DNA from 3 places in the Endothiovibrio diazotrophicus genome. Region 3 is predicted to be linked to each of the others. Evidence: predicted binding sites of a transcription regulator. Region 3 holds the regulator's gene; each other region holds the start of a gene.
The links. The regulator FliA, encoded in region 3, starts transcription of late flagellar genes. The targets are predictions, from matches to a motif close to GCTAAAGTTNNNNNNNNNNCNGCCGATA.
Positions count from the first base shown of each region.

Region 1: flgM (flagellar biosynthesis anti-sigma factor FlgM) is a predicted target of FliA. The motif match lies at 6,059-6,086, and genes of this name have one in related genera.
Region 2: ACYQ2W_RS08140 (flagellin N-terminal helical domain-containing protein) is a predicted target of FliA. The motif match lies at 8,244-8,271, and genes of this name have one in related genera.

Region 1 covers NZ_BAAHXB010000068.1:10,398-20,979, reverse strand. Annotated here, with positions in the region: gene ACYQ2W_RS16250 (heavy metal translocating P-type ATPase) at 1-1,142, shown strand, start outside; gene ACYQ2W_RS16245 (sulfite exporter TauE/SafE family protein) at 1,245-1,934, shown strand; gene ACYQ2W_RS16240 (nitrous oxide reductase accessory protein NosL) at 2,239-2,832, shown strand; gene ACYQ2W_RS16235 (nitrous oxide reductase accessory protein NosL) at 3,098-3,589, shown strand; gene ACYQ2W_RS16230 (hypothetical protein) at 3,615-3,884, shown strand; tRNA gene ACYQ2W_RS16225 (tRNA-Lys) at 3,930-4,005, shown strand; gene ACYQ2W_RS16220 (hypothetical protein) at 4,022-4,228, opposite strand; tRNA gene ACYQ2W_RS16215 (tRNA-Ala) at 4,817-4,892, opposite strand; gene ACYQ2W_RS16210 (flagella synthesis protein FlgN) at 5,195-5,689, opposite strand; gene flgM (flagellar biosynthesis anti-sigma factor FlgM) at 5,707-6,024, opposite strand; gene flgA (flagellar basal body P-ring formation chaperone FlgA) at 6,151-6,867, opposite strand; gene ACYQ2W_RS16195 (chemotaxis protein) at 7,109-8,047, shown strand; gene ACYQ2W_RS16190 (CheR family methyltransferase) at 8,130-8,957, shown strand; gene flgB (flagellar basal body rod protein FlgB) at 9,402-9,842, shown strand; gene flgC (flagellar basal body rod protein FlgC) at 9,846-10,262, shown strand; gene ACYQ2W_RS16175 (flagellar hook assembly protein FlgD) at 10,282-10,582, shown strand, end outside.
Region 2 covers NZ_BAAHXB010000022.1:15,343-25,924, forward strand. Annotated here, with positions in the region: gene ACYQ2W_RS08090 (SDR family NAD(P)-dependent oxidoreductase) at 1-972, shown strand, start outside; gene ACYQ2W_RS08095 (ArsA family ATPase) at 1,134-2,336, shown strand; gene ACYQ2W_RS08100 (hypothetical protein) at 2,333-2,572, shown strand; gene ACYQ2W_RS08105 (hypothetical protein) at 2,586-2,858, shown strand; gene ACYQ2W_RS08110 (MFS transporter) at 3,155-4,375, shown strand; tRNA gene ACYQ2W_RS08115 (tRNA-Val) at 4,589-4,665, shown strand; gene ACYQ2W_RS08120 (hypothetical protein) at 4,759-5,037, shown strand; gene ACYQ2W_RS08125 (flagellar motor protein MotB) at 5,267-6,037, opposite strand; gene ACYQ2W_RS08130 (motility protein A) at 6,034-6,819, opposite strand; gene ACYQ2W_RS08135 (cyclic nucleotide-binding domain-containing protein) at 7,022-8,146, opposite strand; gene ACYQ2W_RS08140 (flagellin N-terminal helical domain-containing protein) at 8,320-9,159, shown strand; gene ACYQ2W_RS08145 (diguanylate cyclase) at 9,380-10,417, shown strand; gene ACYQ2W_RS08150 (aminotransferase class V-fold PLP-dependent enzyme) at 10,468-10,582, shown strand, end outside.
Region 3 covers NZ_BAAHXB010000010.1:9,352-19,933, reverse strand. Annotated here, with positions in the region: gene ACYQ2W_RS04615 (protein-glutamate methylesterase/protein-glutamine glutaminase) at 1-164, opposite strand, end outside; gene ACYQ2W_RS04610 (chemotaxis protein CheA) at 271-2,397, opposite strand; gene ACYQ2W_RS04605 (protein phosphatase CheZ) at 2,410-3,186, opposite strand; gene cheY (chemotaxis response regulator CheY) at 3,224-3,595, opposite strand; gene ACYQ2W_RS04595 (RNA polymerase sigma factor FliA) at 3,726-4,469, opposite strand; gene ACYQ2W_RS04590 (MinD/ParA family protein) at 4,466-5,350, opposite strand; gene flhF (flagellar biosynthesis GTPase FlhF) at 5,343-6,638, opposite strand; gene flhA (flagellar biosynthesis protein FlhA) at 6,669-8,780, opposite strand; gene flhB (flagellar biosynthesis protein FlhB) at 8,971-10,143, opposite strand; gene fliR (flagellar biosynthetic protein FliR) at 10,185-10,582, opposite strand, start outside.

The sequences.
Region 1 (10,582 bases), on a different contig from region 3:
CCGCGCTCACCGCCGCCGGCTGGCTGCTCGCCGGGGCGCCGCTCACCATGGCCGCCGCCAACGCCATCGCGGTGTTGCTGATCGCCTGCCCCTGCGCCCTGGGGCTGGCTACCCCCACCGCGATTATGGCCGGCACGGGCCAAGCGGCGCGGCGCGGCATCTTCATCCGCGGCGGCGACGCCCTGGAGGCGGCGGCGCGGCTCACCACCGTGGTCCTCGACAAAACCGGCACCCTCACCGAGGGGCGGCCGGTGGTCACCGACTGGCTCAACCGCTCGCCCCTCGACGATGGCGAACTGCTCGCCCTGGCCGCCGCCGCCGAGGGGGAGTCGGAGCACTATCTGGCACGGGCGCTGGTCGCCTACGCCCGCGAAAGGGGCGTGGAGCCCGCCGGCGCCGAGCATTTCCACGCCGAGCCGGGGCGGGGCGTTGCGGCACGGGTTTCCGGTCGCGATCTGCTGCTCGGTAACGCCGCTTGGCTGGCGGGGGAGGGGATCGCCCTCGATGAGTTGGAGGGGACGGCGGCGGAGCTGGCCGCCGCCGGCAAGACCCCGGTGTTCCTCGCCCTCGATGGCCGTGCCGCGGCGCTGGCGGCGATCGCCGACCGTCCCCGCGACGGTGCCCGCGAGGCGGTGGCGGCGCTCGCCGCGCTGGGCCTGGAGGTGGTGATGGTCACCGGCGATACCCGCGCCACCGCCGAGCACGTCGCCGCCGAACTGGGCATCGCGCGGGTGGTGGCCGAGGCGACTCCGGCGGAGAAGGTGGCGGTGCTGGAGGTGCTGGCCGCCGAGGGCGCGCGGGTCGGCATGGTCGGCGACGGCATCAACGACGCCCCGGCGCTGGCCACCGCCGCGGTCGGCTTCGCCATCGGCAGCGGCACCGACATCGCCATGGAGGCGGCCGACGTGACCCTGGTCGGCGGCGATCTGGCCCGCCTCGCCGAGGCGGTGGCGCTGAGCCGGCGGACCATGAGCATCATCCGCCAGAACCTCTTCTGGGCGCTGATCTACAACGGGGTCGCCATCCCGGTGGCGGTCTCCGGCCGCCTCAACCCGATGATCGCCTCCGCCGCCATGGCGATGAGTTCGGTCTCGGTGGTCACCAACTCCCTTCGCCTGCAACGCAGCGGTGGGGCACCATAAAACCGATCGGAACACATGAACCGCAGATTAGCGCAGATTGACGCAGATTTTTTCTGTCTTGATCTACGCCAATCTGCGTTAATCTGCAGTAAATAGCGCTTTATGCAACCGGAATACGACTACGCCGTCGCCTTCATGGCCGGCATCCTCGGCAGCGGCCACTGCGTCGGCATGTGCGGCAGTCTGGTCTCCGCCTTCTTCATCAAGATGGGCGACCGCGGCCGCGGCGTGCTCCCCTACGGCGCCTATCACGGCGGACGGATCACGGTCTACGTGTTGATCGGCATCGCCGCCGGACTGCTCGGTCTCGCCCTCACCTCCACCGGCTTCATCGGCAAGGCGCAGGGGGTCCTCAAGATCATCGCCGGACTGATCGTGATCCTCCTCGGCCTCGACATCCTCGGCGTCGGCCCCTGGCGGGTCCACTTCTCCTTCCTGCCGCTGGCCGCCCTGCGCCGGCGCTTCATCGCCGCCACCGAGCAGGGACCGGTGATCGGCGCCCTGGTCGCCGGAGTGGTCAACGGACTCATGCCCTGTTCGCTGACCCTCTCGGTGGCGGTCAAGGCGACCACCGCCGGCGGGCCGCTGCAGGGCGGGTTGCTGATGCTCGCCTTCGGCCTCGGCACGCTGCCCTCGATGCTCTTCGTCAGCGCGGTGTTCGGCAAGCTCGGCGCCAAGCTGCGCGGCCAGCTGCTGAAGATCGCCGCGGTCTTCGTCATCGCCCTCGGCATCAGCACGGTGATCGAGGGTGTGAACTACTTCCAGGTGATGCAGGGCTTGGCCAACTGGTAAGCAACGCATCCGAGGAATGTGCCGGAGTCCGCGTCTATGGACGTCGCTGATTTCCCACCTGTAGGAGCGGCCCCAAGGCCGCGATGGCGCCGCGTCCGTTCCCACCGAAAACCGAATCGGAGCGTCCCACTCCGTCCCGATCGCGGCCTAAGGGCCGCTCCTACCGGAACACCCGCGAGGTGTGTCATATGCCGCACCTGTTTGCGGCCGCCTTTTCGCAACCTATTGAACTGAATAATGTTTCAACTAAGGCTCGGAAATTGCTTACAGCTCGGGAACCCCGATCGGTCCACAGGAGAACCCCATGAAACGACGTGACCTGCTGAAAAGCGCCCTCGCCACCGGAACCATCGCCACGGTGGCCCTCCCCGCGGTCGCCACTGCCTCCGCCGGCGACGGCACCCCGATGCAATTCATACCCAAGGCGCCGAAGGACCCCCAGCCGCTGGAGAACGAGCTGGAGAAATACCCCAAGTGCCCCTACTGCGGCATGGACCGCACCAAGTGGAACCACAGCCGCCATCTGGTCCACTACGACGACGACCGGGTCGACGGCACCTGCTCGATCCACTGCCTGTCGATCAGCCTCAGCCTCAATATCGACCGCGGCCCCAAGGCGGTCTACGCCGCCGACTTCGGCTCCGCCGACAAGATCAAGCCGCTGGTGCCGGTGGACGAGGCCACCTACCTGATCGGCAGCAAACTGAAGGGCACCATGAGCATGCGCAGCAAGATGGCCTTCGCCGACGCCGAGGCCGCCAAGTCGGCGATGGCCGCCAAGGGCGGCGAACTGGGCGACTTCGACGCCGCCCTCACCGCCGCCTACCTCGACACCGCCAAGGACACCCTGATGATCCGCAAACGCCGCGCCGAGCGTCGCAGGAAGATGCAGGGCTGACGGACGGTGGGAAGCGTCGTAGGGTGGATAAGCGATAGCGCATCCACCAAGCGCCGGACAGGGCGATGCCCGCCCGGTCGCCGCTGCCCCCGTTGCGGTGGATGCGCTATCGCTTATCCACCCTACGGCTCGTCGCCGAGCGGGCTTGGTCGCAAATCAACGGGTAGGGTGTGCCGACGGCAGGAGGCGCACCGGTCGGAGCCCGGTGCGCCTCGCCCATCGGCACACCCTACCCACACCCGGTTTTCACAATGACTTTCCGCCAATGAAGCACCTGCTCTCCACCATCGCCTTGTGTCTCCTGCTCGCCCTCGGCACCGCCCACGGCGGCGAGGTCCAGGTCCCCGCGCCGGGCCCCAAGGACGTCTGCCCGGTATGCGGCATGTTCGTCGCCAAATATCCTAATTGGGTGGCCACGGTGCGCTACAAGGACGGCCACGCCCACCACTTCGACGGCGCCAAGGACCTCTTAAAATACCTCCACGACCTGCCGCGCTACGCCCCCGGCCACCAACAGGAGGACATCGCCGCCATCGCGGTGACTGACTACTACGGCCTCGCCCACATCGACGCCCACGACGCCCTCTTCGTCATCGGCTCCGACGTCTACGGCCCGATGGGCCACGAACTGGTGCCGCTGGCAACGCGAGAGGATGCCGAGGAGTTCATGGCCGACCACGCCGGCCGCCGCATCCTGCGCTTCGACGAGATTACCCCGGAGATCCTCCAGGACCTCGATCGCGGCGAATTCCACTGAACCGACACACCGCCAGGACCACCCCATGGGACAACGCAAACAGATCCTCCAGGCCAGCCGCACCGCCGCCAAGGCGGGCATGGCCGCCTCCATGGCGACCCTCGTCTACACCGGCTTCCGCGGCCGCAAGGCGATGGGCCTGCACACCTGGGCGGGGATGGCGCTACTCGGCTTCACCCTCTGGCACGTCTATCTCTACCAACCGAAGAGCAAGGCCGCCACCCGCCGCCACGCCCAACAGAAGCTCGTCAAGCCGAAAACCGGTGCGCCCGCCGTGCCGTCGCCGGAGAGTTGATTTTTCCGCCGATTCCGTTATCATTCCGCGCCTCCCATTTTCAATGGGCCGTTAGCTCAGCTGGTAGAGCATTCGGCTTTTAACCGACTGGTCGTAGGTTCGAGTCCTACACGGCCCACCATATTTTACGAACTAGATCAACGGGTTAGGGATTTCCTCTGACCCGTTTTTCTTTTCAGCATCACCAGTGCCGGATTTTTGCCGGATTTTGCCCGGCAGACCCGATTACTGGCTTCGATCAGCTCCTCCAGTTCCGCAGCCGAGTAATGGCTGGTGATGTCCCCGTTCTTGTCGGAAAGACCATCACGCCCCGGTTCGCTCCTGATGGTGTCCAGTGCCGCCATGACCCAAAACCGGGTAGGTGTGGTTTACGAAACTCTGTTCCCAGTCTTCCGCGTGCTTCTGGCTCTTCCAGCCCGCGCGGTGTGCCTTGAGTTAGCCTTCCACGCATTCGGTGAAGGTAATCGACTTTGCCGCCTCCAGCTTCGCCGCTATCCACTGTTGTTGCTTGGCTTCGATGGGGTCGATGCCTCCACTCGGAGCTTGCGGTACTCCCGCGCCGCTTCCCGCGCTTGGGCAAGTGAGATGGCATGGGGCGGCTCCAGTCCGCGGCTACGCAGGCGACCCTCCACCCGGTAGCGAAAAATTCACGATTTGGAACCCCGTTGCGTGATTTGCGGGTGCAGCCCGCCGCCGTCGCCGTAGAGACCGCGTTTCGTCAGTCGGGAGACCTCTGGAGTGCCGCGAGTTTGCCCATGGTGAAAAGGGTTAAGGGGTAGGCGTGGGGTCGATCTGGTGATCTATGCTTTGACCTAGACTATGGGCGTGAAAACAGGCACACGCATTCGAACCCTGACGATCACCGTCAGGGTTCGAATGCGTGTAAAAATGCTGGATTTGCAGGGATTCGCGGTTGCCCGCGAAAGGGAATTTGGTGGAGCCGAGGGGGATCGAACCCCTGACCTTCGCATTGCGAACGCGACGCTCTCCCAGCTGAGCTACGGCCCCGGAATGGGCGCTTCACCGTCGGGTGAAGCGGCGCGCATTCTAGCACTGTTTCGTTGTCGTATGCTACCGATTTGAAATGGGCCTGGATGGTCCAGCAGTTCGGCAAAGCTCGAGCAGCAGAGCGTCGTAGGGTGGATAAGCGATGGCGCATCCGCCGAAATGGAGGTGGTGGCTGACGGTGGGTATCGCCCCGCGCGTTCGGAGCTCGGTGGATGCGCTGTCGCTTATCCACCCTACGAAAAATCAAAGGCCCGAGGTGGTGGGGAGGGTCGTGCCCCTCTTTTTTGGCGGCCTCTGACTGCTCAGGCCTTGCCGATGGTGCGCGAGGTGATGCCGCTGCTCCCGCTCCCGTAGCCGGTGCGCCCCTTGGCGCTATAGAGCTCGCTGGCCGGCTCTTTCCCGCGCAACAGGTTGAATGCCGCTTCGGCGTGCCGTCGGCTTCCCTCGACGATGCGTGCATTGATTGCGTTCTGTTTCTGGATCTGGGCGGCGTTGTCGAGCAGTCGGTCCCAGGCTTGGCGGGGTCGTGGGTCGTTGGCGGCGGTGATGATGCGCTCCATGCCCTCCCGATCCGGGGAGAGGCCGGCGGCGCCGAGGAGCTGCTGGCGTTGGGTTTCGAGTGTTTCGACGGATTGATAGAGCTGGAGGATGGTGTTGGCGGTGTGTTGGATCGCCTCCGCATCGCGGCCGGCGAAGACCCGCTCGCCCTCTTTCAGGGCCTCCAGCAGGCGGCCGCTCTCCTCCAGTTCGCGGGCGAGGAGAGGGGCAAGGGCTGGCGGCAGGGCCTCGAGGTTCATGCGGCGCGTGGTCTCGATCAGGCCATGTTGCGCTCGAAGGACATCATCTTTTCGGCGATCCGCTCCGGCTTCACCTCGTAGGTGCCGTTGTCGAGGGAACGCTTGATCGAATCGACCCGTTCTGTGTCGACCACGGGGAGGCTCTCCACTTCGTTGGCGAATTTGTGCAACTTGGCCGCGGTATCGGTCAGACTCACCGTTTCGCTGCCGGCAGAGCGGTTGGTTTCCAGGTCGCTCTTGGGTTTGTCGGTCCGCTGAGCCGCGACACGCGCACCTTCCGGCGTGCCCACCGCTTGGGGCTGCGTTTGCTGCAACGTGTTGATTTCGAAAGGCATGGCGGTATGCTCCTTCAGCTTTCTCAGTCTTTACTAGCGGCGTTGCCGTTGGATTCTTTAGAAACTTTTTTCGACTGCTGCGAATAAAGATTCCGTGCTCCGTGGAGGGTGTGTCGGCAGGCGCCGCTAATTGTTGACCTCGACCAGCCCCGGGGCGAGTATAACTCCTTCGACTATGCGTTTGGAGCTGGTGTTGCGGACCCGGATGTGTTGGCCGCGCGTGCCGTCCTGCATGGCGGTGCCGGAGGCGCGGATCTGCAGGCCGCTGGCGTTGATGGAGAGGGTTACCCGTTCGCCCCGCTTGACCATCGGGGCATCCTTCATGCTCGACGGCGTGAGTACCGTACCGGCGTTGATCCGCCGGCTGGTCATCTTGCTCTCCAGTTCGGCCGCGTCGGTGAGGTAGCCGTAGGGGAGCCGCGAAAGATCCCGGCGCTCGAAGCTCGCGTCGGCGCCGGTAAGGTGGGTACCGCGCGGGAGGTTGCGGGCGGCGACCAGTACTTCGGCGAACACCGATATCTTGGCGGAGACGTAGAGCGACCAGGATTTGGGGGCGTTGCAGCTCACCCCGACCGAGGTGTTGCCGACCAGCTGTCCGCCAGCGGGGAGGAAGGCCTCCAGGGGCTCCTCGCAACGGGTCAGGCGCAGCCGCGGGTCGAGGGGTTCGACCAGGATGTCGGCATCCTCTCCGTGGTGGCCGGCCAGTTGGGTGGCCAGAAACTCCCGTGCGGCGGCCAGGATCTCCTCCTGGTCCTGGTAGGCGTCCTCGGCATAGGCCGCGAGCGGGGCCGCAAGGGTCACGAGCAGGGCGAAGAGGGCGCGGATGGTTCGTTTTGCGGGCATCGGTTTCCTCGGTGTTGCGCGTCGGGGTGGGGTGTCAACGGGTCGTCACCCGACGGGCGCATATTCGGCAGTTGAAGGGCTCGCTGCAAGAAGTCTGCCGGAGATTGGGCGTCGATATCTGCGGGCGATCTGGCGAGGTGCCGCGATAGGTACGTGAATTTCTTGAAAAACAAGGCGCTTATACATCTTACGTGTATACTGTGTTAAGTTGAACGGTCAAAAGATCAAGAGGGAAAACCAAATGGCCGGTGTTCTCGATAGCGTTGATCAACGCACCCAGCTGGCAGGCGCGAACCGTCTCGAACTGTTGATGTTCCGCCTGACCGGAAGCCAGCTCTTCGGCATTAACGTCTTCAAGGTGCAGGAGGTGATTCAGTGTCCGCCGCTGACCCACGTCCCGCAATCCAACCCGATGGTCAAAGGCATCGCCAACATGCGTGGCAAGACCATCCCGATCATGGACTTGAGCATGGCGATCGGTCGCATGCCGATCACCGATCTGAAGAACAGCTACATCATCGTCACCGAGTACAACCGTACCGTCCAGGGGTTCCTGGTGGGTTCGGTGGATCGCATCGTCAACATGCAGTGGAAGGATATCCTGCCGCCACCCAAGGGGGCGGGGGGAGATGCCTATCTCACCGCGGTGACCAACGTCGACAGCAAGCTGGTGGAGATCATCGACGTCGAGAAGGTGCTCGATCAGGTGATCCACATCAACACCGACGTCTCCCAGGAGATGCTTGACCACGAGGTACAGTCCGCCAAGGTGCGCCACGTGCTGGTGGCCGACGACTCCTCCGTGGCGCGCAGCCAGATCAAACGGGCGCTTGATCAGGTGGGACTCGAGGTGACCATGTGCAAGGATGGCAAGGAGGCGTTCGAACAGCTGAAGGCGTGGGAGAAGGAGGGGCCGGTCAACGAGAGGATCGGCATGGTGCTCTCCGATATCGAGATGCCCGAGATGGACGGCTATACGCTGACCGCCGAGATCCGCCGCGATGCGGCGCTGAAGGGGCTCTACGTGGTGCTGCACAGCTCGCTCAGCGGGGTCTTCAACAACGCCATGGTCGAGCGGGTCGGGGCGGATGTCTTCGTGCCCAAGTTCCACCCGGACGATCTGGTCAGGGCGGTGTTGAAATACTATGACGACCCGGAGATGGGGAGCGTGCCCCGCTAGTGCGGCGGAGTGCGCGACGCCCCTATCGATCGCCTTTCCGCCCCGTCGGGGCGGTGATTCAGGAATTACAGAGTTGAGCAACGTGGGGTTTACCCAGCAGGAGTACCAGGACTTCTGCCGCTTTCTTGAGGACGCTTGCGGCATCGTGCTTGGCGAGAATAAGCATTACTTGGTCTCGAGTCGCCTCAATCGGCTGATGGGGGAGCATCAGCTCTCCTCGCTCGGCGAGCTGGTCGATCGCCTCAAGCGGGATCGGGGTCCCGGTTTTCGCGAACGCATCATCGAGGCGATGACCACCAACGAGACCTTCTGGTTTCGCGACACCTTCCCCTTCGACATCCTGAAGAGCCGGGTAATCCCCGAGTTCGTCGAGCGGCGCACCCGCCAGCCGTTGCGGATCTGGTCCGCGGCCTGTTCGTCGGGTCAGGAGCCGTTCACCATCAGTATCTCGATCGCGGAATATCTGCGCGAGCACCCCGGAAAGCTGGCGGGGGAGGCGCAGATCGTCGCCACCGACATCTCCGACCGGATGCTCGAGGTGGGGCGGAATGCCCGCTATGACGAACTTTCGGTGGCTCGCGGTCTCTCCGCCGAGCGTAAAGCGGCCTATTTCACGCCCCACGGCAACGAATGGGAGGTGAAAGGGGAGATCCGCCGCCGCGTCGCCTTCCGCCATCTCAATCTGCTGCAGAGCTTCTCGTCGCTGGGCAAGTTCGACGTCATCTTCTGCCGCAACGTGCTGATCTACTTCTCCACCGATTCCAAGAAGGATATCCTGGCGCGCTTCGCCCAGCAGCTCAATCCGGGGGGCTACCTCTTCCTCGGCGCTTCGGAGTCCATGGCCAACTACTCCGATGCCTTCGACATGGTGCGTTGTCATCCCGGGGTGGTGTATCAGCTGAAGGGCTGAAGGGGCGGGGGGGCAAAGGTCGGGGGGCACGCATCTCCGGCCTTTTCCATTTGAGGGGCTCGTTCGGCGGGCCCTCTGGTCTTCCGGTTGCCACGCTCTGCGCCGCAACCGGAAGCCTTGGACGCACTACGTCCTGCTTTGGCCTCACGGTTTCGGTGCCGGCGCCGCTGCCGGCATGAAGAGCGAGGTTACCGCGCGGAGCGCGGTGACCAGGGTGGGATGCCCGCCCGTCGCGCCAATTTCCCGTCTTTCTGCGATCTCCATCCGGCCCCCCGGGCCGTATTCCCTCTTTCGCGTCCGGATTCCGCCACTCGGCGGCAATGAATTGCCGTCGGCGTCATTACGGTGTGGCCAGATTTTCAATTACTTTTTTGGAACAGCTGGTTACGGGTGTGTGGCATGCCGATTGCTTCCCAATGGCAGGAAGCAAATTCGAGGTGCGAGATGGCCATCAACATCGACAAACTGTTCGGCGTTTTCGACGACGCGATGGTGTTGCGAGCCCGTCGCGGAGAGATCCTGGCCTCCAATATGGCCAACGCCGACACCCCCGGTTACAAGGCGCGGGATTTCGATTTCCGGGCCGCCCTCGATCAGGCCAGCAGCGGTACGGGGCCGATGCGGCGCACCAATCCCCAGCATATCGACGGCAGCTATCACGGTTTGAGCACCACCCATGCCAACCACTTGGCGCTGGTGCGTCCCGATGTCTCCATCGGCCAGTTGGACTACCGCAATCCAAGTCAGCCCTCACTCGACGGCAACACCGTCGATACCGAGCAGGAGAAGGCGAGGTTCGCCGAAAATGCGCTCCAATACCGCGCGTCGATGAGTTTTCTCAGTGGCAAGATCAGCTCGATGAAAGAGCTGCTCAAGGAGAAGTAAGCCATGTCCTTGTTCAACGTCTTCGATATCGCGGGTTCCGGCATGAGTGCCCAGAGCCTGCGTCTGAACACTACCGCGAGCAACCTCTCCAACGCCGAGAGCGTCAGCTCCAGCGTGGATGAAACCTACCGCTCCCGCCAGCCCGTGTTTTCCGCCATGGTGCAGGACCACATGGACCCCCAGGGGGCCTCCTCCGGCGTCCAGGTGCTGGGCATCGTCGAGAGCCAGGCGCCGGTACGTGCACAGTACCAACCCGACCATCCGTTGGCCGACGAAAAGGGGTACGTTTACCTGCCCAACGTCAATGTGGTGGAGGAGATGGCCAACATGATCTCCGCCTCGCGCTCCTACCAGAACAACGTGGAGGTGCTATCCACCTCCAAGCGGCTGTTGCAGGAGACCTTGAGGCTGGGCGAGTAAACGAGTGGGAGAATGACCAATGATTGATACGCAAACCATCAATAAATTGGGGCTACGCGCCCAACAGCAATCCACCTCCAGCGGTGGTGATCAGCTTGGCCAAGAGGAGTTCCTTCACTTGCTGACTACCCAAATGCAAAATCAGGACCCCTTCTCTCCGATGGATAACGGGGAATTCATGGGGCAAATGGCCCAGTTCAGCAGTGTGAACAGTATCCAGGAAATGCAGAAATCGATGGAAACGCTGGTTAACAACCTTACCTCAAACGAGTCGCTACAGGCAGCTACGTTAGTCGGTAGCACAGTGCTCGCCGAGGGAA
Region 2 (10,582 bases), on a different contig from region 3:
CGGCTGGTGGAGCGGGGGGCACGGCGGTTGATCCTGGCGGCGCGCCGCGAGCCCGACGCCGGGCAGGCCGCGGCGCTGGAGGGGCTGCGCCGGGACGACGCCGAGGTCTCGGTGGTCCTCGCCGACCTCTCCTCTGCCGACGGTGTGCAGACGGCGCTGGCGACGGCCCGCACCGGCGGGCCGCTGGGCGGGATCGTCCACGCCGCCGGCATCCTGCGCGACGGTCACCACCGCCGGCTGCCGTGGGCGGATTTCGCCGCGGTGCTGGCGCCGAAGCTGGACGCAGCGTGGCAGCTGCACCGGCTGACCCGCGACGATCCCCTGTGCTTCTTCGTCGTCTTCGGCTCGCTGGCCGGCATCGCGGGCAACGCGGGGCAGACCGCCCACGCCGCGGCGAGCGCCGGCCTCGACGCCCTGATGCGCCACCGCCACGGGCTCGGCCTGCCGGGGCTGGCGCTGGACCTGGGCCGGGTGACCGGGGTGGGGGCGGCGGCGGACGAGGCGCTGGGGGCGCTGCTGGCCGCGCGCGGGATCGACGGCGTCGGCGTCGGGGAGGTGCTCGACGGCGTCGAGCGGCTGCTCGCCGAGGGGCGGCCCCAGGCGGCCCTGGCCGCGGTGCGTTGGCCGCTGCTGGCGGCCCAGCCGGGCCTCGACGGCCAGGGGCGGTTCGCCGAGGTGGTGGGAGACGCCGCGCCCGCCGCGGCGCGGCGGGCGCCGGTTGAGAGCACTGCCGCCGCGCCGACGGGGGACGGTGAACTGGAGGCGCTGCGGACGATGGTCGCCGCGGTCCTCGGCGGCGCCGCGGAGACGGTTCCCCTCGACACCCCGCTGATCCTGCTGGGCCTCGATTCGCTGATGGCCGTCGACCTGCGCGACCGCCTGCAGAAGGAGTTGGGTCGGACGGTGGCGATGACCCGCCTGATCGGCGGCGTCACCGTGCGCGGCCTGGCGGAGGCCGGCTCGTCGCAATGACTTTGCGTAACTACTAGCCCTATTAAAGAGAATCAACCGCAGATTAACGCAGATTTGCGCAGATGAAGGCTCGGTTCAATCTGCGGAAATCTGCGTTAATCTGCGGTTCATTCAGAAAGGCGTGTCGTTACGACTTTTCTTGTTTAACGCTAGGAGGCTACATGCCACGCATCATCATCATGTCGGGCAAGGGCGGGGTCGGCAAGACCACCGTCGCCGCCGCCACCGGGCTGTCGCTGGCGCGCCGCGGCCACCGCACCGTGGTGCTGTCGTTCGACCTGGCCCACAGCCTGTCGGACTCCTTCGACGTGGGCGAGGCGCTCTTCTCCTCGGCCAAGGGACAGCCGATCAACGTCGCCGAGAACCTGGACATCCAGGAGATCGACGTCCAGGAGGAGCTGGAGCGCCACTGGGGCGACGTCTACCGCTACATGGCGATGCTGCTCGCCGGCAACGGCATCGACGACGTGGTGGCCGAGGAGGCGGCGATCATGCCGGGGATGGAGGACGTCGTCGCGCTGCTCTACATCAACGAGTACTTCGCCGCCGGGCAGTACGATGTGATCGTGGTGGACAGCCCGCCGACCAGCGACAGCCTGCGCTTCGTCAGCATCACCGGCTCCATCGACTGGTATGTGCGCAAGCGGATCAAGATGGACCGCCGCTTCGCCAAGCTGGTGCGCCCGATCCTCAACAAGCTCACCTCCGCCGACGCCTTCATGCTCCCGGACGACAGCTACTTCGGCGCCCTGCAGAAGCTCTTCGAGCGCCTCAACGGGGTCGACGCGCTGATCCACGACCCGGAGATCACCACCGTGCGCCTGGTGACCACCCCCGACCGCATGGTGATCCGCGAGACCAAGCGCGCCTTCATGTACTTCTGCCTCTACGGCATGGCCATCGACCAGTTGGTGGTGAACCGCATGCTGCCGCTGGACAACGACTACTTCGGCGAGTGGGCGACCCTCCAGCAGAAGGCCATCGAGGACATGTCGGCGTGGTTCGACCCGGTGCCGATCGACCGCCTGCCGTTCATGGCCCACGAGGTGGTGGGGCGGGCGTCGCTGGAGCAACTGGCCGATCTGCTGCACCCCGACAGGGACCCGAAGGAGGTGTTCGTGAAGAACCGGCCCTACGCCTTCGAGAAGCTCGACGAGGCGGCCTATCGGCTGACCGTGAACCTGCCCTTCGCCTCAAAGGAGATGGTCGACATCTCGCGCAACGGCGAGGATTTCACGGTGCGCATCGGTTCCTTTAAACGTATGATTGTTCTGCCGCGGGCGGTGGTGCCGCTGCCCACCGCCGGCGCGAGAATCGACAACAATCGCCTGTTCGTCACATTCCAGAAGGAGGGTAGGGCATGACGTCGTTCAACGAGACTGCTCAGGAGCAGATCCGCGCCGCCCAAGGCATGGCCCGGGACGCCCTCAGCCACGGCCAGCGCATGGCCGCGATATTCCACTCCCACCTCCTCAAGGCGCAGATGGAGATGGTCGACGGGGTGCGCGAGGTGTTGGCGCACGAGATCGAGCGCGCCGACCGGGCGGTGGCGAGCCAAGCCCCGGCGGCGGACGCCTCCGCCGACGAGCCGCAGCGCTGAGGGGGGACGGATCGTGCAGAACCTACCTGGCGGGACGGGGATGGAGCTGGTCAACCTGCTGCTCGGGATGCTCAAGGGCAACGGCATGGGCGGGCTGCAGAGCCTGCTGATCGCCCAGCAGGAGGGCTCGCTGATCATGCGCCGCCACATGCTGCGCGCCGAGGCCGAGGTGCTGCAGGGGCTGCTGGCGGTGATCGACGAAGAGCTCAAGAAGGTCGAGCGGGAGATGGAGGAGAAGGCGGCCGAGGAGCCTCCGGTCGGGCGGGAGACGGTCACCGTCGACTGATTGAACCGCAGATTAACGCAGATTAACGCAGATGAATCCTCGGCCTGATCTGCGGTTCAATCGGAAGGGCGAGTAGACGTAGGGTGTGCCGAGGTACGAGGCGCACCGCTCTCCGACCGGTGCGCCTCCTATCGTCGGCACACCCTACCCAACTTTCATCATTCGGGGTGGCCAAACTGTCGCATGGTCATTAACAGCAGATCGGCGGAAATTCAGACGAGAAAAATCTGCGTACATCTGCGTTAATCTGCGGTTGGTTCTCTTGGTTGGGGCGAGTAGTTAGCGAATCACTTCCTATGAGCACAGCGCCCTCCACCCGTCTCGTCGCCTTCGCCAGCATCCTGATGCTGGTGTCGCAACTGGCCAACTACGTGTTGGCGCCGGCCTTTCCGCAACTGCCCGCCGAGTTCGGGGTGAGCACCGCGCAGGTGCAGCGCCTGATCGGCGTGTTCCTCGCCGGTTACGCCCTCGTCCAACTGGTGATGGGGCCGCTCTCCGACCGCTTTGGGCGCAAACCCGCGGTGCTCCTGGCACTGGTGCTGTTCCTCGTCGGCACCGGCGTATGCGCCGCCGCGCCGACCCTGGACGTCCTGGCGCTCGGACTGCTGATCCAGGCCATGGGGGCGGGCAGCCTGCCGACCCTGGCACAGGCGCTGTTGCGCGATACCCATGACTTCCGCCAGGTGATCGGCGTGATGTCGATCCTCTCGGCGGTGATGGCCGTCACCGTGGCGGCGACACCGCTGATCGCCAGTTACATCCTCTCCGGCATGAGCTGGCGGGTGATGTTCGTCGGCCTCGTCGTGCTCGGGCTGCCGCTGTTCGCGTTCATCGCCGTCGGCCTGCGCGAGACCCTCGACGAGGCCAAGCGGGCGCCGCTCAACCCCGCGGCGGTGGCCCACGCCTACGCCACCACCCTGCGCAACCGTCCGTTCATGGCCTTCGCCCTGTCGCTGGGGCTGATGACCGGCGCCATGGCGGCGTTCTTCGCCGGCTCGCCGTTCGTCTTCATGGACGAGTTCGGCTGGAGCTACCAGCAGTTCGGCTGGTGGTTCCTGCTCGCCTTCTCCGGCTTCGTCATCGGTTCCCTCTCCGGCGGCCGGCTGGTTGCCGGGCTGGCGTGGGGGATGCGCTTCACCGCGCTGCTCGGTGTCGGCCTGGCCACCGCGGGCTCGGCCCTCGGCTGGGTGCTGAGCCAGGCGATGCCCGACAGCGCCGCGGCGGTGCTGGCCGGCGCCTTCCTCTTCTCCCTCGGCCTGGGTATTGCGCTGGGCGTCGGGCGCGGCGCGGCGATGCTGCGGGTCGAGCGCAACGTCGGTGCCGCCAGCGCCACCATCAACTTCCTCATCGGCGCCATCGCCGCGGTGGTGGCCTCGCTGGCCCCCTCCTTCGAGACCCACAACCACGCCGGCCTGTTCGCGGTCACCGCGTTGGTGGCGGCGCTGGCCGTGATCGCCGTGGCGCTGGCCGGCCCCGATCCCCTGCCGCCGGCGGCCGCCGAGGGAACGACGCCGTAATGGATGCGGAAGGAGTCGATTGTCCCGATAGCCACCCCGGACGATGAGACTCGGGTAGGGTGTGCCGACGATAGGAGGCGCACCGGTCGGAGAGGGCAGTGCGCCTCGTACCTCGGCACACTCTACGGTCGCCTCCGCATCTTCGCGCAATTTCACGGTAACATCGGTGTTGACAACGATGGCGACGACTGTAGAATACGCGGCCTCAACGACAGGCGCGTAGCTCAGTTGGTTAGAGCACCACCTTGACATGGTGGGGGTCGTTGGTTCGAATCCAATCGCGCCTACCAAACCCAAGTCCCCGGCTGCCGGGGCAGAAAAGGCCCCTCTTCGGAGGGGCCTTTTTCGTTTTCAACGTTCCGAAATCGGATCGGGAGGGTGCCGTGTTGAATCTTGATCGGGCGGTCAAGCCGCTGCTTATCGTCGTCGTGTTCCTCTTCCTGGCGGGCGGCGGCGTGACCTTCTACCGGATGGTGGATCAAATGGCGCGCATGACCGAGTTGATGGCGCAGATGAGCGGCGACATCCAGGTGGTCAGCCGGGAGATGACGGCGATGCGCGTCTCCATGGAGCGCATGGAGGGGCACGTGGGCAAGATGGGCCAGGGGGTGAAGGAGATCGAGCGGGTCAATCCGATGCGGATGTTCCCGGGGAGTCCTTAGCGGCTACGCTGCCTTTCTGTCCGGTTACGACGCTCCGCGTCGTAACCGGCTTCCTTGGACACTCCGCGTTCTGCTTTAAGGCACGGTGGTATCGGTTGTGCGGCGGCCGACGCGGAGCGTCCAGGGGTGAACTCCTCTGCCGGCGTGGAGGCCTGGTTACCACGCAGAGCGTGGTAACCAGGGGTGGTTTCGATTGGGGTTTCCCCAACCTATGCCCGCTACTTGTCCTTCATTTCGGTAACGCGAAGACCAGTACCGCGCGCCGGTTGCGGGCGCGCTGTTCGTCCAGCGGCGTACCCTCCGGGTGGATCAGCGGGCGGGTGTCGGCGTAGCCGGAGGCGCTGAGACGGTCGGAGCCGATGCCGCGCTCGATCAGTTCGCGCACCACCCGCGCGGCGCGGGCGGCGGAGAGTTCCCAGTTGGAGGGGTAGCGCGCGGAGTGGATCGGCAGGTCGTCGGTATGCCCCTCGACGATCAGCGTCAGCGGGAAGCGTTCCATGGTCTTCACCGCCAGATCGATCAGCGGCTTCGCCCCGGGACTCAGTTGGGCGCTGGCCGAGGGGAAGAGCAGGGAGCCGGCGGCGGTCATCTCGACGCCGCGGGCGGTGGGGCGAACGGTGACCTGCGATTGCAGCCGTTGCCGGTCGATGCTGCGGTGCAGCAGATCGAGGATCAGCGCGTAGTCGTCCTCGCGGGAGCGGCCGTTGCCCATGCCGGTGGACGCGGGGTTCGCCATGGCGGTCTGCGGCAGCGGCGGGCGGATCGGGCTGGGGCGGCCGACGGCCGGCGGCGGGGGCTTCGGCCGGCCCGCGATCACCTTCTGCAGGGATTGGGTGATCGCCTCGAACTTCGCCTCGCTGATCGCCGAGGCGGCATACAGCACGACGAAGAAGCCGAGCAGCAGCGCCATCAGGTCGGATAGGGAGAGCAGCCAGTACTCCTCGCCCTCGTCCTGGCGACGCGGGTGGAGTCGCTCTAGGATGTGGCGGCGCTCTCTCATCCGCCCGCCTTGCGCACGGTGATGTCCTGCCAGCGTCCCGGCGGCAGGTAGGCCTTCAGTTCATCCATCACCAGGTCGGGCGGGGTCTTCTTGGAGACCAGCACCAGCCCCTCCATGATCACCGTCATCAGCACCACCCGCTCCTCGATCCGCCGTTCCAGCTTGACCGCGATGGGCAGGAACAGCAGGTAGGCGAGGAGCAGGCCGTAGAAGGTGGTCATCATCGCGGTGGCCATGCCGGGCCCCACCGCCTCCAGGCCGCCGGACATCCCCTTGAACATGACGATCAGGCCGATCAGGGTGCCGACCATGCCGAAGGCGGGGGAGAGCTTGGCCATGGTGCGCAGGATGTCGGCCTCGGCCTGCTCGCGGTTGCGCGCGTTGAGGATGGAGGTCTCCATGATCGAACGCAGCTTCTCCTCGGGATAGCGGTCCACCAGCATGCGCAGGCCGTCCTTGAGGAAGTAGTTCTCCACCCCCTGGAGCTCCTTCTCCAGCTTGATCGCGCCGCCGGCCACCGCCTGCTGGGCGAGGTAGTGGATCTCGCCGATGTAGCTGGCCACCGGCAGGTCCTCCCGGCCGAGCACCTTGGCGAAGGTGTTGAAGACGCCGAGTACTTGGCGCAGCGGGTAGCAGATGAAGGTGGCGGCGATGACGCCGCCGAGGACGATGGCGATGCCCTGGGGGTAGAGGAAGATGCCGGCCTCGCCGGTGGCGCTGAAGATCGCCCAGGCGAGGATGGCGACGCCGCTGATCATGCCGAGGAGGGTGGCGATGTTCATTGTGCTCTCTCGTTGGTGGCGGGGTGCGCGTGATGCCTCGAAGAGACGGTTCCCTCTCTCTATCGCCCGATCCGCATCGACCTCGTTCGCCATTCTTCGGCGATATGAAGTTTTAGTTTACGCGCTGAAAACGGCCGCTTTCCTCGAAGAATAACGTTGTTTTCGAGTGTCGCTACCAAAACTTCACATTGTCGGCTCGATATTATGCATTTTTGATCTGTTTGATTCGATCGATTAATTCCTGTTCGAGCTGGGCGACGCGCACCTCGTCGACCAGTTCGATCGCCTCCATGGTGTTGCGGATCACCTGGCCCATGCGTTGCGAGAGGGAGCCGAGGGCGCGGTCGAGGATCGTCGGCGGCTGGCCCTTGAGCAGCAGGGCGGTGTTGTAGGCCTCCATCGCGGTGAGCGCGGTGCCGAGGGTCTCCAGGTCGACGAATTCGAGGTCGGCCATCCCCTCCAGCTCGCTGATCTTCTTGATCCTGCGCTGCTCGAAGAAGGTGCGCCCTTTTTCGTGGAGCAGTTCCAGCGCCTCGGACTTCTTGAACAGGAAGAGCTCCTTGGGCAGTTCGCCGTCGGCCAGCTTGCGGTAGATCCGTTCCGCGTCCACCCCCACCAGCCGCGCCAGCTCCTCGATCTCCATCAGTTCGATGTCGGCGTGGAGCCGGTCGGTGATCAGAGTGTTCATGTTGAGCATGATGTTGGTGGCGTTGCCTACGATGGTGTCGGGGTCGTAGCGCACCCGGCTGTGTTCGTCGCTGCCTTCGACGATGATCAGGTTGAGGTCGTTCATCCGGCGCAGGATCGAGCGCACGCGGAAGATCGGCAGCGAGGTGGTGATGCTCAGGGTATCGACCATCTCCAGCAGCGACATCGAGATGGTGTCGGTGGCCTTGCTCTTACGCGGCGCGTTGGCGGCGCGGGCGGCCAGTTCGAGGATCTTGGCGAAGGAGACCAGCACGCCGCTGGGGGCGGCCTGGGGGGCGACCGTTTCGGTGAGCGACTTGACCCGGTTGATCAGGGCATAGGTGATGGTGCGCAGCAGTGGGTTGGAGTCGGCGACCAGCCGTTCGACCACCGCCTTGTCGAGCAGGTAGACCTCGGTGTAATCGCGGGCCACTGCGGTGGCGTGGCGCTTCTCGCCGAGGATCGGCGCCATCTCGCCGAAGCAGCGGCCGGCCCCGACCCGCTCCAGCACCAGCCGCTGGCCGTCGCGGATGGTGGAGATCTCCACCGAGCCCTTCTTGATGAAGTAGGCGTGGGTACTGGAACTGCCTTCCTTGAAGATCGTTTCGCCCTTGGCGAAGGTCGCGGTGTTCATTGCCATCGGGTGTGTCCGTCAGTGGCTCTCCGCCGGGGGGCGGGGCGGGAGCCGGTGTATCGATTGGCTACATGGTAACTGCACGGTGGCTTTCCCCACTACCCCTTAAGGTTCCGTTTTTACCGCCGTTATAAAGGATGCACCGGTGCACGTCCGCGCCGGAACGAGAGCGACGAGAGATGCCGCAGATCCTGGCCACCAATGTGTTGTCGATGACCGCCCGGCGCGATATCCGGGGGGCGGATTTTTCCGTCCAGCGTTCGGTGGCACGTCTCTCCTCGGGGTTGCGCATCAACGCGGCGAAGGACGACGCGGCAGGGCTGGCGGTCTCCACCCGCTTTACCGCACAGATCAAGGGGCTCAACCAGGCGGTGCGCAACGCCAACGACGGCATCTCCCTCACCCAGACCGGCGACAACGCCCTGGAGGAGGTCCACACCAACCTCAACCGGATCCGCGAACTGCTGGTGCAGTCGGCCAACGGTACCAACTCCGCCAGCGACCGCAGCGCCATCTCCTCCGAGGTGTCGGCGTTGCAGAGCGAGATCACCCGGATGGTCGACTCCGTCGAGGTCAACGGGGTGAAGGTGGTCAACTCGAGCGCGCGGGTGGACTTCTATGTCGCCGCCACCAACCTGGGCAGCGCCGCAGTGGTCTCCGTCAACACGGTCCAGGTCACCGCCTCGGCCACGGGTATCGGCAGCGCCCTGGGCGGGGCGATCGATGCCAACAGCGCCAACGGCGCCCGCAACTCGCTGGCGATCATCGACAAGGCGCTGGAGAAGATCAGCAGCATGCGCGGCGAGTTCGGCAACGCCATGGGGCGCTTCGAATCGGTGGTCAACAGCCTGGTCAACGTCTCCGACAACCTCAGCCAGTCGCGCAGCCGGGTGCTGGATACCGATTTCGCCCAGGAAACCGCGGACCTGACCCGCTCCACGATCCTCAAGCAGACCGGCATGGCGATGCTCTCCCAGGCCAATGCCTCGCCGGAAATCACCCTTCAGTTGCTGGCCTGATCCAGGCCCTCACCCCGGTCCGTGCGGCCGCGGCGTTGTTTCCTGTTCGATACCCTGCCAGAATTCACCTCAGGAAGTGCCCACAACTATCGATGGGAAAAGGCCGATCGCTCGATCGGCGAGACGTTGATCTGCGGTTGCGAACCCGGTAGCGACCCAAAGACGATTACGACAGACGGCGCCCGGAGCGCACTCCGGCACCCGCCAACGGACTGACGACATGGATCGATCTCCTTTCGCGGGATCCCCCTCTACACTGACTGCGGCGGCCGATCCGCGGCAACGCATCCTGGTGGTCGACGACCGTGCCGAGAACCGCGTCGCCCTCGGTGCGCTGCTCGCCGAGTTCGGCAGCGGGCTGGAGGTGGTCGAAGCCGCTTCCGGCCAGGAGGCGTTGCGCCTCGCCTTCGAGAACGACTTCTCGGTGATCCTCCTCGACGTGCAGATGCCGGAGATGGACGGCTTCGAGGTGGCCGAGTTGATGCGCGGCATCAAACGCTGCCGCAACGTGCCGATCCTCTTCGTCACCGCCATCAACAAGGAGCTCAATCACGTCTTCCGCGGCTATCAGGTGGGCGCCGTGGACTACCTGTTCAAGCCGCTGCAACCGGAGATCCTCCTCGCCAAGCTGCGCGTCTTCCTGGAGATGGATCGCCAGACCCGGGAGCTGCGCCGCCTCAACCGCGAACTCCAGGAGACGGTCAACGAACTGGCCGCGGCCAAGGCGGTCATCGAGAGCCAGAATGCCCTGTTGCGCGAGCAGGCGATCCACGACAGCCTCACCGGTGCCTACAACCGCGGTCACCTGGATAACGCCCTGCTGCTCGAACGGCGCATCGCCGACGAGAGCGGCCACCCGCTCAGCCTGCTGCTGATGGACCTCGACCACTTCAAACGGATTAACGACAACCACGGCCACCTGTTCGGCGACCGGGTGCTGGAGGGCTTCGCCGCCCTGGTGCGCCAGCTGATCCGCGGCAACGACATCTTCGCCCGCTATGGCGGCGAGGAGTTCCTGCTGGTGATGGGCGGGGCCGACCTCGACAGCGCCGCGGTGGTGGCCGAGCGGATCCGCGCCGGGGCCGAGGCGCTCCTGTTCGAACATGAGGGGGAGCGGGTGCCGCTCACCGTCAGCATCGGTGTCGCCACCTGCGCGGGTGACGATCCGGCGTGCCTCGAAGGGCAGCTGAGGCGCGCCGACGAGGCGCTCTACACCGCCAAGGGGGCGGGGCGCAACCGGATCGAGATCGCTTCGTAAGATACGCCCGGGTGCGCGGAATTCAGACAACATCGGAGCCGAACCCGCTGATGAACGCGCCTTCCATTAAGGATGATCCGGCCTGGCGGAAGTGGCGGGACGAGTGGCCGATCCGCACCGATACCATCTACTTGAACCACGGCTCCTTCGGTCCGCCGCCGCGGC
Region 3 (10,582 bases):
TCCATAGTGATGACGTCGGGGCGCAGTTGCTGGGTCTTCTCCAGCGCGTCCTTTCCATCCACCGCGGCGCCGATCACCTCCAACCGGGGGTCGGCATTGAGGATCTCGCTCAAACGTCTCCGGAAAAAACCGGAATCGTCCACCACGAGAACACGCACCGTCATCAAGCGACTCCTGAAAACATCCAACCAATCAGCCCCTGCCGGCGATGCCGGAGGGGCTGCTTCCGTTCCGATTCACTCGGAGGCGCGCGCTATCTACGCGCGCCGATCAAAACTTGCCAGCGTAAGCCTTGAGCAGGCTCGGCACGTCGAGGATCAAGGCGATGCCGCCGTCGCCGGTAATCGTCGCGCCGGCCATCCCAGCCTGCCCCTGGAGCAACGCGCCGAGGGGCTTGATCACCACCTCCTCCTGACCGATCAGGTGGTCGACGACGAAGCCGATCCGCTGATTCCCCGCCTGGACCACCACCACATGGCCGGTATCTCCCTTCTTGTACTCGGTATGCTCCGCGCCCTTGACCAGCCATTTGCGCAGGTAGAACAGCGGCAGGGTCTTGTCCCGCACCAGCACCACCGGCTGGCCGTCGACGACATTGGTCTTACTCAGGTCCAGATCGAAAATCTCGCTGACTGAGGCCAACGGTAACGCGAAGGTCTGCTTGCCGAGCACCACCATCAGCGTGGGCATGATCGCCAGGGTCAGCGGCACCTTGATCCGCAACGTACTCCCCTTGCCCTTGCGGGAGTCGATCTCGATGGAGCCGTTCAACTGGGTGATGCGGGTCTTCACCACGTCCATGCCGACGCCGCGGCCGGAGACGTCGGAGATCTCGGTCTTGGTGGAGAAGCCGGGGGCGAAGATCAGGCTGAACGCCTCCTGGTCGGAGAGGCGGCCGGCGGCATCCTCGTCCATCAGCCCCTTCTCCACCGCCTTGGAACGCAGGATGTCGGGATCCATCCCCTTGCCGTCGTCGGAGATGGTGAGCAGGATGTGGTCCCCCTCCTGATCGGCGGCGAGCACCACGTGACCGACCCGCTTCTTGCCGGCCGCCTCGCGCTCCTCGGGCCCCTCGACGCCGTGGTCGACGGCGTTGCGCACCAGATGGACCAGGGGATCGGCCAACGCCTCCACCAGATTCTTGTCCACCTCGGTCTCTTCGCCCTGGAGCTCCAGCTGGACCTCTTTCTTGAGGCTGCGAGCGAGGTCGCGCACCACCCGCGGGAAGCGGCCGAACACCTTCTTGATCGGCTGCATGCGAGTCTTCATCACCGCGGACTGGAGATCGGCGGTGACCAGATCCAGGTTGGCCACCACCTTCGAGACCTCGTCGTCGCCGAAGGTCGAACGCAGCGTGGACATGCGGTTGCGCACCAACACCAGCTCGCCCACCAGGTTCATGATGTCGTCGAGGCGCTTGGTGTCGACGCGGACGGTGGCCTCGGACTGATCCCCCGTCGGTTTGCCCCCGGTCGCCGGGCGGCCGGGCGGCGCCTTGGCCGGAGGCTTCGGGGGGGCCGCGGCGGCGGGTGGCGGCTCGGCCGGCACCGCAGCCGGGGCGGCCGGAGGAGCGGCGGGCACGGCCATAGTCGCCGTGGCGGTGGGCCCCTTCCCTTCGCCATGGAGCTGATCCAGCAGTGCCTCGAACTCCGCCTCGGTAATCTCTTCGGACCCCGCGGCGGCGGGCGCCGGGGCGGCCGGCTGCGCCGGCGCAGGAGGGGCCTCCTCGCCGACGACCGGAGTCGGCCCCCGACCCTCGCCGTGAAGCTGATCGAGCAGCGCCTCGAACTCCTCCTCGGTGATCTCGTCGGACTCCGCCGCGGCCGCCGGGGCCACCGGCGCGGCAGGGGCCGCCGCCGCGGGCGTTCCATCGAGCTGATCGAGCAGCGCCTCGAACTCCTGATCGGTGATGTCGCCACCCGCCTCGCCGCCGGAGGCCGGGGCCGCGGCAGGCGCCTCGGGCACCGCTGCCGGAGCGACGGGGGCGGGCGCAGGCGGCGGGGCGGCATTGGGGTTGAGCAGCCGCTCCAGATCACCGATCAACTGCGGTGTGGCGGCACTGGGATCGTTACCGCCACGTACCTCGTCGAACTGGGAATTGAGGACATCCAGCACCTGCAGGAAGATGTCCATCATATCGGCATCGAGGTGCAACTGCCCCTGACGCAGCAGATTGAAGACGTCCTCCGAACGGTGGCAGACGGTTACCAGATTCTCCAGGTTGAGAAAGCCGGCCCCGCCCTTGATGGTGTGGAAGCCGCGGAAGATCGCGTTGAGCAGGTCGGTGTCGTCAGGGCTCTGCTCCAGCTCGACCAACTGCTCATTGAGCCGTTCGAGGATCTCCCCAGCCTCGACCAGGAAGTCTTGAACGATGTCGTCTTCGAGATCAACCGCCATTATTTTTTATCCTCAGAAGCCGAGACTGGCGAGCAGCTCATCCACGTCGTCCTGACCGGAGACCACATCGCCATGATCCACCCCGGGTACCGCCGGCCCGTGGGCGCCCACCGTCTCCTCCGACGGCACCTCCGCCTCCACCGCCGCGGCAACCGGGACGGCGACGGGAGAGGCGACGGAGGATTGACCGGCCAGCCGGATGATCCCCACCAGACTCTCTTCCACGTCCTGGACCAGGGTGATGACCCGGCGAATCACCTGGCCGGTAAGATCCTGGAAGTCCTGGGCCATCAGCACGTCGGAGAGATTGCCGTGGATCCGCGAGGAGTCGCCGGCCACGTCGTTGAGGAAGGTCGCGAGATCGCGACTCAGATTGCGGAACTCCTCCGCCTTCATCTCCTTGCGCAGGAAACGCTCCCACTGCCCGGAGAGCTCGCCGGCCCGCTTTTCGATCTGCTCGGAGAGCGGCAGACTCTCCTCCACCGCGTTGAGGGTGCGATGGGCGGCCTGCTCGGTCATGGTGATGACGTAGTTCAGCCGATCCTTGGCGTCCGGGATATCCTTCTCCGCCAGATCGGAGAGGTGGGAGTCGAGGTGGAAGTTCTTCAGGGCGTCGTGAAGCTCGCGGGTCAGTTTGCCCAGCTCCTTGAAGATATTGTTCTCCCGCATGCGGTCGAGTTCATCGAGCAGACGGGAGATCTCGGGTTCGTTGCCCACTTCTATTTGGCTGACCAGGGAGCGCGCGCGCTCCAGGGCAAGCTCTTTATCGGACAGGTAAAGGTCGCTCATCCGGGTACCCTTCGCGATTCAGGGGGGCGGCGCGGGTTCAACCCATGCGCTCGAAGATTCGTTCGATCTTCTCTTTCAGGGTCTGCGCCGTGAAGGGCTTGACGATGTAGCCGTTGACACCCGCCTGGGCCGCCTCGACGATCTGCTCGCGCTTCGACTCGGCGGTCACCATCAGGACCGGCAGCTGCGCCAGCCTGGGATCGGCGCGCACCGCCTTCAGCAGATCGATCCCCTGCATGCCCGGCATGTTCCAGTCGGTCACCAGGAAGTCGAAATCCCCGGACTGGAGCATCGGCAGCGCGGTGAGCCCGTCATCCGCCTCGTGGGTGTTGTTGAAGCCGAGATCCCGCAGCAGATTCTTGACGATGCGGCGCATCGTGGAGAAATCGTCCACGATGAGGATCTTCATGTTCTTATCCAAGACAACCTCCGCTGGTGGATCGGTTCCACCTAACCGTCTGTTTGCTTTCGGCGGGCCGACGAATCGTCCCTCCAAACGAACGTTCGGCCCGGAGGCTTGATCTGCCGTTCAAGGAAGATCAAGCCTCCGGGCCGCTCAACCAGTCGGCGAGCCGCGCCCGCAGGCGGACCATCGCCTGGCCGTGTATCTGGCACACACGCGACTCGCTCACCCCCAGCACTTCCCCGATCTCCCGCAGGTTGAGCTCGTCGTCATAGTAGAGCGACATCACCAGTCGCTCCCGCTCCGGCAGGCCCCCGATCGCCGTGGCCAGGTCCTGCTGGAAATCGGCCTCCTGAATCCCCTCGTAGGGCGAGGGGAGGTGGCCCATTATCCGTTCCTTCTGCTCGGTCTCGCCGGTGGCGAAGATCTCGTCGAAGCTGAACACCTTGCTGTTGCTGGCATCGGCGACGATCTGGTGGTACTCGTCGAGGGAGATGCCGAGCGCCTCGGCCACCTCGCTGTCCTTGGCGTCGCGCCCCTTGGCATTCTCGATCTCGTGCACCACCTCCGCCACTTGGCGGGCCTTGCGATGCACCGAACGGGGGGCCCAGTCGGTCTTGCGGATGTCGTCGAGCATCGCGCCGCGGATGCGGATGCCGGCGTAGGTCTCGAAACTGGCCCCCTGACCGGCATCATAGTTGCGCGCCGCCTCCAGCAAACCCACCATCCCTGACTGGATCAGGTCCTCCACCTGCACATTGGGTGGAAGGCGGCTGATCAAATGGTAGGCGATACGCTTGACCAGCGGCGCATGACGCTCCACCAGCTCATCGCGGCTGGCCGCTTTTTGCTGGGCAGCATACGTCGCGACATCCTTCATGGCAATAATTCCACGCCCTCCCCGGTTGTCGCGCTGATCAACCGTTCGACGAAAAACTCCAGATGGCCGCGCGCCTCGCTGGGCGGCGGCCAGCCGGCCACCCTCTGGGCGACGTTCCTGAACGCCGCAGCGGCCCGTGAGCGGGGGAAGGCTTCGACCACAGCCCGCTGTTTTTGCACGGCTTTCCGCAGGTATTCATCATGCGGGATTGTCCCGACAAAATCCAGCGTCACGTCCAGGAAGCGCTCCGCCACCCGGGAGAGCTTGAGAAACAGATCACGCCCCTCCTGGGCACTGCGCGCCATGTTGGCCAAAACGCGGAAGCGGAAGATGCCGTAGTCGCGATTGAGCACCTTCATCAGGGCGTAGGCGTCGGTGATCGAGGCCGGCTCGTCGCACACCACCACCAGCACCTCATGAGCCGCCCGGGTAAAACTGATCACCGCGTCGGAGATGCCGGCGGCGGTATCCACCACCAGGATGTCCACCGGCATGGAGAGCTCGCTGAAGGCGCGGATGATGCCGATATGCTCCGCCGGACTGAGCTCGGCCATGTGCTGGATGCCGGAGGTGGCGGGAATGATGTGCAGACCGGCCGGCCCCGACATCATGATCTCCTCCAGGGTACGTTCGCCGGCAAGCACGTGGGAGAGGTTGTAGCGGGGCTGCAGGCCGAGCAGCAGGTCGACGTTGGCCAACCCCAGGTCGGCGTCCATCAGCAGCACCTGCTGGCCCAGGGCGGCCAGAGCCACCGAGGTATTGACCGAGACGTTGGTCTTGCCGACGCCCCCCTTGCCGCTGGCCACGGCGATCACCCGCACCGGTTTGGGACGGGCGATGCGGCGCAGGCCGGCGGCCTGATCGAGCGGGATCTCAGACATGGAGCACATTCCCCGCATAGGCCATGGCCAGACTCTCCTCCTCCATCGCCTGGGCATTCTCCTGCATCATCATGACACCGCGATTGACCAGATTGTGGGCCCGCGCCGGGTGCATATCCTCCGGCACCCGCTGACCGTCACCGAGGTAGGCGACCGGCAAGCGATGGCGGATCGCCACCGAGAGGGCCCCGCCGAGGGTCGCCGCCTCGTCCAGCTTGGTAAAGATGCAGCCGGACAGCTCCACCTTGCGGAAGGCGCGGGCCGCCTGATCAAGGGCGGCGGTCTGGGCGGCGGCCGAGAGCACCAGATAGCTCTTCACCGGACCGACGCCGCGAAGCGTGGCGGTCTGCTCGGAGAGCCGCATGTCGCGCTGGCTCATGCCTGCGGTATCGATCAGCACCAATTTCTTGTCCTTCAACTCCGCCAGGGTGCTACGCAGTTCATCCCGGTTGCTGGCCACGTGGACCGTGATACCGAGCAGACGGCCGTAGGTCCGCAGCTGCTCGTGGGCACCGATCCGGTAGCTGTCGGTGGTCACCAGGGCCACATGGCGGCGGCCGTGACGCAGGGCGAAACGGGCCGCCAGCTTGGCGACGGTGGTGGTCTTGCCCACGCCGGTGGGACCCACCAGCGCCACCACACCGCCATTTGTCAAAATATCGTCACCGGTCACCTGGAGCTGCGCGGCCAACCGGGCCAGCCCCTGACGCCAGACGTGGTCCGCATCGGCGTCCGAAGGCACCATTGCGGCAATCTGCTTGCTCAGCGGCACCTCCAAACCGAGGGTCATCAGCCGCTGGAGGAGGTCGGCACGCACCGGCTGCCCCTCCTTCAACTCCCGCCATGCCAGACCGGAAAGCTGGCTCTCCAGCATCCCGCGCAGACTCTTCATCTCCTTGCGCATCTCCACCAGGGTCGGCTCCTGACTCCACTCTACCCGCTCGGGGGCCGGGACGCGCGGCGCCTCGGGCTCGGCGACCGCCCGCGGACGGGATTCCGGCAAGGTCCGTTCCGCCAACACCCGGGCCCGCGCCTTGCCGTCGACCGCCACCCCGCTCTCCCGGGTGCTCGGCACCTTCGCCACCGGCGAATCGAGCAGCGGCGCCTCGGCCGCGACCTGCTCCGGCTGCGGATTGAGCAGCGCCTCATCATAATCCACCGCGGCGACGATCTCGACCCCTCCGGACACCGGCCGGTTGGAGAGAATCACCGCATCGGCCCCCTGCTCCTGGCGAACCAGACGGATGGCCTCCCGCATGGTGGGGGCGAAATAGCGCTTGATCTTCATGAGGCGGTCCTCGTTCTACCCGGTGGCGCTTCAACCGCCGTTGATGGCGGCCTGTCCGACGTTGGCGACCACTTTGATCTGTTTGTTGTCCGGAATCTCTTCGTAGGCGAGTACGGCGAGACTCGGGATGGAGTGATGCACGAAGCGGGCCATCCACAACCGGATACCGCCGGCGACCAGCGCGACGGCGGGCTGCCCCGCCACCTCCTGACGCTGGGCGGCGTCCGCCAACGCCTTGTGCATGCGCTCCGCCAGGCCCGGCTCGATCCCCATCCCCTCCCCGGAGCCTTGCAGCGCCTTGAGCAAGATCTGCTCCAGGGTAGGGTCGAGGGTGATCACCGGCAGCTCCGGCTCCATGCCGACGATGTCCTGGACGATCTGCCGACGCAGCGCAATGCGCACCACCCCGGTCAGCGCGACGGGATCCTGACTCCTGCCGGCGTGTTCCGCCAAAGTTTCGGCGATGCTGCGCAGATCGCGGATCGGCACCCGCTCCGCCAGCAGGTTCTGCAACACCTTGACCACCGTGCCGAGCTGCAGCGTCTTCGGCACCAGCCCCTCCACCAGTTTCGGCGCCAACTTGGCCAGCCCATCGAGCAGTTGCTGCACCTCCTCGTGGCCAAGCAGCTCGGCGGCGTGCTCCTGGAGCACATGGGAGAGGTGGGTGGCGACCACGGTGGCCGCATCGACCACGGTGTAGCCCATGCTCTGGGCGTCGTCCTTCTGCCCCGCCTCGATCCACACCGCGTCCAGCCCGAAGGCCGGATCCTTGGTGGCGATACCATTGACCTGGCCGAACACCTGACCTGGATTGATGGCCAGCTCCCGATCCGGGTGCACCTCCGCCTCGCCCATCGGCACCCCCATCAGGGTGATCCGGTAGGCGTTGGGGGCGAGGTCGAGATTGTCGCGGATATGCACTGGCTGGATCAGGAAACCCAGCTCCTGGGAGAGCTTCTTGCGCACCCCCTTGATCCGCGCCATCAGCTCGCCCCCCTGGCTCTTGTCCACCAGCGGGATCAGCCGGTAGCCCACCTCCAGGCCGACGATGTCCACCGGCATCACGTCGTCCCAGGAGAGCTCGCGCGGGGCCGTCTCCGCGCCCGGCTCGGGCAGCGCCGCCTGGGCCTGCGGGGCCTCCAGCAACATCTGCTCGTCGCGCTTGCGCTTGTGGATCATGTAGGCCGCGCCACCGGCGGCGCTCGCCATGGTAAGGAAGGCGACGTTGGGCATGCCCGGAATGATGCCCATCACCCCCATCAGCCCCGCCGCCACCCCCAGCGCCCGCGGGTTGGCGAACATCTGGCCGAACACCTTCTCGCCCATCGCCTGCTTGTCGGTGGAGCGGGTGACGACGATGGCGGTGCCGATGGAGAGGATCAGCGAGGGGATCTGCGCCACCAGACCGTCACCGATGGTCAGCAGCACATAGAGCTGGAGCGCCTGGGAGAAGGGCAGGTCATGCTGGATGATGCCGATCCCCAGACCACCGATGATATTGATCGCCAGGATCAGGATGCCGGCCACCGCGTCGCCGCGGACGAACTTGGAGGCGCCATCCATGGAACCGTAGAAGTCGGATTCCCGGGCGATGTCCTCACGCCGCTCCTTCGCCTCCTCCTGGGTGATGAAGCCGGAGTTGAGGTCGGCGTCGATCGCCATCTGCTTGCCCGGCATGGCATCGAGGGTGAAGCGCGCGGTCACCTCGGATACGCGCCCGGCACCCTTGGTCACCACCACGAAGTTGACGATGGTGAGGATCAGGAAGACCACCAGGCCGACGGCGAAGTTGCCGCCCATGACGAAATTGCCGAAGGACTCGATCACCTTGCCCGCCGCGTCACCGCCGGCGTGGCCCTCCAGCAGGATGACGCGGGTGGAGGCGACGTTCAGTGCCAGCCGCAGCAGCGTCGCCACCAGCAGGATGGTGGGAAAGACCTCGAACTCCATCGGCCGCAGCACATAGATCACCACCAACAGCACCACCAGGGAGAAGATGATGTTGAAGGTGAAGAAGAGGTCGAGCAGGAACGGCGGCATCGGCACGGTGACCATCGCCAGCATGGCGATCACCAGCAACGGCGCGGCCAGACCGCCCCGCCCCGCCTCCATCATCCGCCGCATGATCTCCTTGAAATTCATCCCGCGAGCGCGCCTCTATTAAGGATGGGTCCGCAAATGAACGCGAATAAACGCAAATAATGAGAGGAGATGCACATCGCGTACCGATCGCCACGAGGGCAACGCGATCCGGGTGAGCTCAACGATCCATCCCGCCTCTCGATTTCGCGTTCATTTGCGTTCATTTGCGGACCAATCTGCTTTCCGCGCTTCACTGGAGCGGCTCCTCGCCGGGGCCGGGCTCGCGGCCGGGGCGGTCGCGCAGAAACTCCTCGGGGATCGGCAGGTTGGGCACGAACTCGCGGGGGTCCGCCGGGGTCTCCCCCTTCTTCAGTTGGAAGACGTAAGCGAGGATCTGGGCCACCGCCATGTAGAGCCCCACCGGAATCTCGCGGTCCAGCTCGGTGCTGAAGTAGACCGCGCGGGCCAGCGGCGGGGCCTGCAGGATCGGCACACCGTGCTCCTCCGCCTCGGCGCGGATACGCGCGGCCACCAGGTCCGCCCCCTTGGCCACCAGGAGCGGGGCACGCATCTTGTCCGGGTCGTACTTGAGCGCCACCGCATAGTGGGTCGGGTTGGTCACTATCACATCGGCCTCGGGCACTGCCGCCATCATCCGGCGGATCGCCGCCTCCATCTGCAACCGGCGGATCCGCCCCTTCACCTCGGGGCTGCCCTCGGCGTTCTTGTGCTCCTCCTTCACCTCCTGCTTGGTCATCTTCAGCTGGCGCTTGTGGTTCCACAGCTGGTAGGGAACATCCACCACCACCAGGATGATCAGCGACGAGGCGAACAGCAGGAAGCTCCAGAAGAGCAGATCGGCGGTATGGGCCAGCGCCCCCTCCACCGTCTCCCGCCCCAGACCGAGGACCTGCGGCTCGATGTGCCACAACCAGGCAACGGCGATGGACATGATCAGGACGAACTTGATCATCGACTTGCCCAGCTCCATCAACCCATTGACACCGAACAGCCGTTTCAGGCCGCTGATCGGGTTGAGCTTGCTGAACTTGAAACCCAGCGCCTGGGTGGACCAGACCCAGCCGCTGAGGGCGATGCTGGAAATCACCGCCACCACCGCCATCAGGACGAAGAACAGACTCATCCCCTCGAGGGCCCTGAGCAGCGCCCCCATCAGCGCCCCGACCATCGCCTCCTCGCTGAACAGCTGGGCGCGCTCCGGCTGGAACCCCCAGCGCATCAGCTCGGTGAGCATGCCGATGATCTGGTCGCCGACCAGCAGCATGGCGCTGGCCCCGGCCAACATCATCGCCATGGTGGAAAGCTCCTTGGAGCGCGGCACCTGCCCCTTGGAACGGGAGTCGGAAAGCCGTTTTCCCGTGGGCTCTTCTGATTTGTCCTGGCCGTCGGAGTTCTCGGCCATAGCATCACTCTCTCAACGTTGGGGCCCCGACAGGCGGCCGTTCACGGAATCCCGCTGACCACCTTGCGCGCCGTCTCCAGCGCCGCCCGCATCTCCTCGACGAAGTGGGGCACCACGTCCGGCAGGGTAATGGTGATCACCACGAATCCGATCATCATGAAGATCGGCATGCCCACCGAAAAGATGTTGAACTGGGGGGCGGCCTTGGTCACCACACCGAAGGCGAGCATCACCACCAACAATGAGGCGATCACGGTGATCGCCATCATCAGGGCGATACGGAACATCCGCCCGGAGAAGGCCACCACCTCCCAGAACCCCTCGCGTCCGATCCCCTCGGTACCCACCGGCAGGAGACGGAAGCTGTCGGCGAGCAGTTCGAAGACCATCAGGTGGCCATCGAAGGCGAGAAACAGCAGCCCCACCAGGATGGTGTAGA